One region of the Sutcliffiella sp. FSL R7-0096 genome, then DNA from elsewhere that is predicted to be linked to it. Evidence: a T-box and tRNA genes for the amino acid it is inferred to sense, from the RefSeq annotation. Region 1 holds a T-box; the other holds one or more tRNA genes.
The links. A T-box is a leader RNA that pairs with one kind of tRNA and senses whether it is charged. The one in region 1 lies ahead of trpS (tryptophan--tRNA ligase), so its partner is inferred to be a tRNA-Trp.
Positions count from the first base shown of each region.

Region 2: it encodes a tRNA-Trp, which carries the amino acid that the T-box ahead of trpS (tryptophan--tRNA ligase) is inferred to sense. The anticodon was not compared.

Region 1 covers NZ_CP152003.1:1,501,601-1,504,983, forward strand. The annotation lists gene MKY77_RS07630 (hypothetical protein) at 167-373, shown strand; gene MKY77_RS07635 (YjbA family protein) at 473-1,222, shown strand; gene trpS (tryptophan--tRNA ligase) at 1,288-2,277, opposite strand; T-box leader at 2,521-2,740, opposite strand; gene MKY77_RS07645 (DUF3899 domain-containing protein) at 2,784-3,161, opposite strand.
Region 2 covers NZ_CP152003.1:1,176,531-1,179,913, reverse strand. The annotation lists gene queG (tRNA epoxyqueuosine(34) reductase QueG) at 1-370, shown strand, start outside; tRNA gene MKY77_RS06060 (tRNA-Gly) at 496-569, opposite strand; tRNA gene MKY77_RS06055 (tRNA-Leu) at 573-656, opposite strand; tRNA gene MKY77_RS06050 (tRNA-Leu) at 681-769, opposite strand; tRNA gene MKY77_RS06045 (tRNA-Cys) at 806-879, opposite strand; tRNA gene MKY77_RS06040 (tRNA-Gly) at 889-963, opposite strand; tRNA gene MKY77_RS06035 (tRNA-Gln) at 969-1,043, opposite strand; tRNA gene MKY77_RS06030 (tRNA-His) at 1,095-1,170, opposite strand; tRNA gene MKY77_RS06025 (tRNA-Trp) at 1,184-1,257, opposite strand; tRNA gene MKY77_RS06020 (tRNA-Tyr) at 1,291-1,374, opposite strand; tRNA gene MKY77_RS06015 (tRNA-Thr) at 1,382-1,457, opposite strand; tRNA gene MKY77_RS06010 (tRNA-Phe) at 1,495-1,570, opposite strand; tRNA gene MKY77_RS06005 (tRNA-Asp) at 1,591-1,666, opposite strand; tRNA gene MKY77_RS06000 (tRNA-Met) at 1,670-1,746, opposite strand; tRNA gene MKY77_RS05995 (tRNA-Val) at 1,780-1,855, opposite strand; tRNA gene MKY77_RS05990 (tRNA-Glu) at 1,895-1,969, opposite strand; tRNA gene MKY77_RS05985 (tRNA-Ser) at 1,978-2,069, opposite strand; tRNA gene MKY77_RS05980 (tRNA-Asn) at 2,077-2,151, opposite strand; rRNA gene rrf (5S ribosomal RNA) at 2,161-2,277, opposite strand; rRNA gene MKY77_RS05970 (23S ribosomal RNA) at 2,399-3,383, opposite strand, start outside.

The DNA.
Region 1 (3,383 bases):
GAGAGCCGATCTCGGCTTTTCTTTTTGCCTATTTATCATAGAACTTGTCATTTTTTTAGAGACGAGTCATAAAGTAATAGTAATAGAATGGACAAGGGGATAATAGTATGTGCATAATCAGGATTTATTTTGTGAGTGATGGCTGATGATAAGGGGATTTCTTTTTTTGACAGGCTTTGGGCTTTCAGTTGCTGGGGGTATAAGTACGATTGCCTATTTGAATCTTTTTGCAACAGGATTGAGTATGATAGAGGTTATGACATTTCTAGTTTCAAGACCTGAATGTTACCTTTTACCAATTGGAGTATTGCTTATTGCCGGTAGTATCTATTTATCTGGGAACCAGGAACCGACTTTTCGCGACGAAGAATAGTCATAAGGAAAAATTATTGGTTTTAATGGAATATTTTTGCACTTCACTGTTCATACTGTTGGATAAATAAAAGAGTAGATGTGAAGTGAGGGGTATGATATGTTGTATCTTCATGACGTATGGGTAAATTGGTTTGAAGGAGAAGAAAACGGTTATAATGTTTGTCATTTTCATGAGTGGAGAAAAGATGATAGCGTAGAGCTGTTGGATCAAGTACCGCTATTGAAAGTGGATTCTGTCCTGTTCAACTATATAGAAAACGACCTCCAAGAGCTGCCTCCATCTTTGCTGGAAGACATTTTTCAAAAAAGCTACATTCGAAAAAACCATGAAAGAATTCAATTGGATTACTGTTTTGTCGTAACGGATGGACAAGGTATCCTTGCGGTGGACACTATTGGATACAATATTCCAATCCGAAAAAGCAGGCTCATTCCAAGGCAAGAACAGTTAGTGTATGATATGGTAGAAAATCACGACGCTGAAAAGTATTCTTTCTCACCAACCAGCAAATCACAAAAAGACTACCATATATTATCCCCATCACCAGAGATCATGCACGGTTTGACGAGAAAAGAAAGACAATTGAAACAGCTTCTTTTCATGGCAATGGATCAACTAAGATCAACATGCAATGTTGCCCAAATTAGATATTGGTACACGGAATGGAATCCGATCCATTACAGAGAAATTCAGTCAATGAGTTTTGAAGAAGTATGGTCTCAATTGATCGAGGAAATAAGAGATGGCTGGTCGGAGAAGCATCAGGACTTCTGTGAACATTTAGTGAAAGGTCAACCGTTTTTTGAAAAGCTCTGGGAATTGGAGCAACATCCTAAAGTCAATTAGAATATTTCCTAGGGAAATAATGAAAAGCTGTCAGATTTTATCAGTCTGACAGCTTTTTTCAATGGTTACCGGCGTTTACGACCTAGTCCCATGGCGTTTTCGATTTTTTTCAACGTTTTCGTGGCCACACGATTAGCACGTTCAGCACCTTCGTCTAATATGGCATCGAGTTTATCTGATTCAATTAAATCATGATATTTGGTTTGGATTGGTTCTAGGGCTTCCACAACTACTTGAGCAAGGTCGCCTTTGAAATCTCCATAACCTTTTCCTTCGTACTGATTTTCCAATTCTTGTATTGTATTGTTTGCTAAGATGGAATAGATGGTTAGAAGATTAGAAACTCCAGGTTTGTTTTCCTTATCAAACTTAACAATCCCCTCAGAGTCAGTAACCGCACTTTTAATTTTCTTTTCCAATTGTTTTGGTGTATCCAACAAGGAGATAAAGGACTTCTGGTTTGGATCAGACTTGCTCATTTTCTTTGTTGGTTCACTTAATGACATAATTCTTGCGCCGACTTTAGCAATTTTCACTTCCGGTACAGTCAGGATGTCGCGGTATTTCTTGTTGAAACGTTCAGCAAGGTCCCTTGTCAATTCCAAATGTTGCTTTTGGTCTTCACCCACAGGAACAACATCGGTATTATATAGGAGGATATCCGCTGCCATCAGTGGAGGGTATGTCAATAAACCCGCAGTTACGCCTTCCTTCCCTGTGGATTTATCTTTGAATTGTGTCATTCTCTCCAATTCCCCGATGTATGCCACACATTGCATCATCCATCCTAGTTGCGCATGTGCCGGTACTTCTGATTGGATAAAAAGGGTAGCCTTTTCCGGGTCAAGACCGATTGCTAGGTATAAAGCTGCAAGCTTTCGGATGTTTTTACGAAGTTCCTGTGGATCCTGCTGAACTGTGATTGCGTGTTGGTCTACAATACAGAAGTAACTGTTGTAGTCATTTTGCAACTCGACAAATTGCTTCATTGCCCCGATGTAATTTCCAAGTGTGACATTACCGCTTGGTTGAATTCCTGAAAATATTGTTTTCATTTTTTGTTCTCCTTTTTCCTTAAATCTTGGCTTATACAAAGATGGTTTTTTAAATAGCAAAATTAGTTGATTGTAGTGGAAGGCGAGCAGACTCCCGCGGAAGGAAGGGACAGGGTAGACCCCAAAGCGTTGTGAGGAGGCTCCCGGACCGCCCGCAGGAAAGCGAAGCGCCTGGAACGGAAATCAACGACCATACTTACTATAAATCCGATAAAAATATAAAAAGGCCCATTCATCCCTAAAAAAAGGGACGAATGGACCGTGGTACCACCCTTATTATTTCATACAAAATATTGCAGAAATCACTTAACCTTGTAACGTAAGGATACGTCACAGCCTACTGATATACGGTTCAGCCGTGAAGCTCAGAAGTCCATTCCTAAACGATAGTTGTTTGTTCCCACCAACCACAAACTCTCTATAAACTATGCTGTTTAGTACTACTCTTCATCATTGCTTATAAATTAATAAATATTCTCCTATTATAGCCAATTCTTTGGAAAATATCAACTATTGTAATAAATAAAAAGAGATACCAGCATACATAGAAATAACAAAAGAGATGCGAATAGCATTGGCTGGGTAGAAAGTGGCTGGAGTAACTCCGATGGAGGTCTCATCTCGTTTCTAATATCATCTTCCAGTTGTTTATCAGGCTGACTTGAAGCGAAGATTCTACGAAAGCTGTATGTAATACCGTCAAAGAACCCCCTTTTGGTAACTGTTGTCAGCAATGACAGGAATAAAAGGATACTGGAATAAGTAAAAGAAGTGTTAATGAAAGCCAGCAAATTAATGGTTTCATAATAGAAATAGCCCGTTATAAGCGTTATGCCTAATAGTACAAAGAAAAATATAATGGAAACTTTAAAAGAATTTTTCATAGTTCCTCCTATAAAAGAAAAGACTCTAAAATGTATTGTAATGAAATGAATAGAATAAGACAAATTTAAAGAAACTATAAAGGTCATTACTTGCAAAAATACTATGTAAAATTATTGTAATGTTTGTAAATGAATTGTAATGAATGGGTAAAAATCTATAATTATTTTATAGGTATTTAGAACTATTTTTGTAATGAAAATTCTTGGAATAACAGTATTTTG
Region 2 (3,383 bases), 330 kb from region 1:
ACATCCAGAAATGGAGCCGGACCCTGAGATCGTCAAACCAAAACTCAAACCGCTTCTCACCATCTCTAATAGGGAATTTAAAGAGAACTTCGGTAAAATATCCGGGTCTTGGCGAGGCAAAAAGCCGATACAACGTAATGCCATCATAGCCCTTGCCCATTATAAAGATACTTCTGCTATCCCTGATCTTTTAAGTCTTATAAAGAATGACCCACGACCAGTGATACGAGGTACTGCAGCCTGGGCGATAGGCAGAATCGGGGACCCTCAACCTCAAACCTTGGAGGTCTTAAAAAACCACCTAACAACAGAACAAGATCCTGATGTATTAAAAGAACTCGAAAAAGGAATTGCCATGCTTGTAGAATAAAATTAACAAAAAGCCACAAAGCAATGAATTGATGTGCTTTGTGGCTTTTTGTATGTAATCAGGAAGGAGCCGAACAGTCAAAAAAAGACTTCAACCAAATGGTTGAAGTCTTGAAAAGTTATGTATGGAGCGGGTGATGGGAATCGAACCCACGACATCAGCTTGGAAGGCTGAGGTTTTACCATTAAACTACACCCGCGATTGGTACCGGTGGCCGGGGTCGAACCGGCACTCCAGAGGAACACGATTTTGAGTCGTGCGCGTCTGCCAATTCCGCCACACCGGCATACTCAATCAATAATTATTCAAATGGTGCCGAGGACCGGAATCGAACCGGTACGGTAGTCACCTACCGCAGGATTTTAAGTCCTGTGCGTCTGCCAGTTCCGCCACCCCGGCTTGTCTCGTATATATGAATAATTATTTTAATAAAATTGGAGGTGGCAACCGGATTTGAACCGGTGATAAAGGTTTTGCAGACCTTGGCCTTACCACTTGGCTATGCCACCTAAATTGTATGGAGCGGAAGACGGGATTCGAACCCGCGACCCCCACCTTGGCAAGGTGGTGTTCTACCACTGAACTACTTCCGCAAAAATGGCTGGGCTAGCTGGATTCGAACCAACGCATGTCGCAGTCAAAGTGCGATGCCTTACCGCTTGGCTATAGCCCAATAAAACCGGAAATAAAAACGACTTATTTAAAGTCGATCATGAATAAAATATGGGGCGACTGATGGGAATCGAACCCACGAATGCCTGAACCACAATCAGGTGCGTTAACCACTTCGCCACAATCGCCATAATTTTTAATTGGCAGGGGCAGTAGGAATCGAACCCACACCGGAGGTTTTGGAGACCTCTGTTCTACCGTTAAACTATGCCCCTATAAAACAATTTGTTACTACTTTTCAAAAGAAATGGTGGAGGGGGGCAGATTCGAACTGCCGAACCCGAAGGAGCGGATTTACAGTCCGCCGCGTTTAGCCACTTCGCTACCCCTCCATATTCCTGGTGCCGGCGATAGGAGTCGAACCCACGACCTACTGATTACAAGTCAGTTGCTCTACCAACTGAGCTACACCGGCATTATATGGTGATCCTTTCACTTTTGTGAAAAAATCATGGTGGCTCGGGACGGAATCGAACCGCCGACACATGGATTTTCAGTCCATTGCTCTACCAACTGAGCTACCGAGCCTAATTTAATTTTCAAAGAAATGGCGGTCCCGACCGGGATCGAACCGGCGATCTCCTGCGTGACAGGCAGGCATGTTAACCGCTACACCACGGGACCATTTGGTTGCGGGGACAGGATTTGAACCTGCGACCTTCGGGTTATGAGCCCGACGAGCTACCGAACTGCTCCACCCCGCGATAGTATTAATTAAGGTATGTTATGAATTAAGATGGTGGAGGATGACGGGATCGAACCGCCGACCCCCTGCTTGTAAGGCAGGTGCTCTCCCAGCTGAGCTAATCCTCCTATGTAAGGAAAGTTATTTTCACTGTCGTGAAAAAACTATGGTGACCCGTACGGGATTCGAACCCGTGTTACCGCCGTGAAAGGGCGGTGTCTTAACCGCTTGACCAACGGGCCAAAGATAATGGCGGAGAGCAAGGGATTTGAACCCTTGAGACGGCGTTGACCGTCTACACGATTTCCAATCGTGCTCCTTCGGCCACTCGGACAGCTCTCCATATAATTGGCTCCACCAGTAGGATTCGAACCTACGACCCTTCGGTTAACAGCCGAATGCTCTACCGCTGAGCTATGGTGGATTAATACCAGCCTGGCAACGTCCTACTCTCACAGGGGGAGATCCCCCAACTACCATCGGCGCTGAAGAGCTTAACTTCCGTGTTCGGTATGGGAACGGGTGTGACCTCTTCGCCATCATTACCAGACAAATATTATTATAATATATCTTTGAAGAAAATCAAGATGTTTTTTCATCTTTTTTATTCCTTCAAAACTAGATAATGTGTTCGTATCAAGATATTCATATCGTTCACTTATTTCATTTGTTGGGTTAAGTCCTCGATCGATTAGTATTCGTCAGCTCCACATGTCGCCATGCTTCCACCTCGAACCTATCTACCTGATCATCTTTCAGGGATCTTACTTACCGAAGTAAAAGGAAATCTCATCTTGAGGGGGGCTTCATGCTTAGATGCTTTCAGCACTTATCCCGTCCGCACGTAGCTACCCAGCTATGCCTTTGGCAAGACAACTGGTACACCAGCGGTGCGTCCATCCCGGTCCTCTCGTACTAAGGACAGCTCCTCTCAAATTTCCTGCGCCCACGACGGATAGGGACCGAACTGTCTCACGACGTTCTGAACCCAGCTCGCGTACCGCTTTAATGGGCGAACAGCCCAACCCTTGGGACCGACTACAGCCCCAGGATGCGATGAGCCGACATCGAGGTGCCAAACCTCCCCGTCGATGTGGACTCTTGGGGGAGATAAGCCTGTTATCCCCGGGGTAGCTTTTATCCGTTGAGCGATGGCCCTTCCATGCGGAACCACCGGATCACTAAGCCCGACTTTCGTCCCTGCTCGACTTGTAGGTCTCGCAGTCAAGCTCCCTTGTGCCTTTACACTCTGCGAATGATTTCCAACCATTCTGAGGGAACCTTTGGGCGCCTCCGTTACTCTTTAGGAGGCGACCGCCCCAGTCAAACTGCCCACCTGACACTGTCTCCCAGCCCGATAAGGGCTGCGGGTTAGAATTTCAATACAGCCAGGGTAGTATCCCACCGACGCCTCCACCGAAGCTAGCGCTCCGGCTTCTCAGGCTCCTACCTATCCTGTACAAGCTGTACCAAAATTCAATATCAGGCTACAGTAAAGCTCCACGGGGTCTTTCCGTCCTGTCGCGGGTAACCTGCATCTTCACAGGTACTATAATTTCACCGAGTCTCTGGTTGAGACAGTGCCCAGATCGTTACGCCTTTCGTGCGGGTCGGAACTTACCCGACAAGGAATTTCGCTACCTTAGGACCGTTATA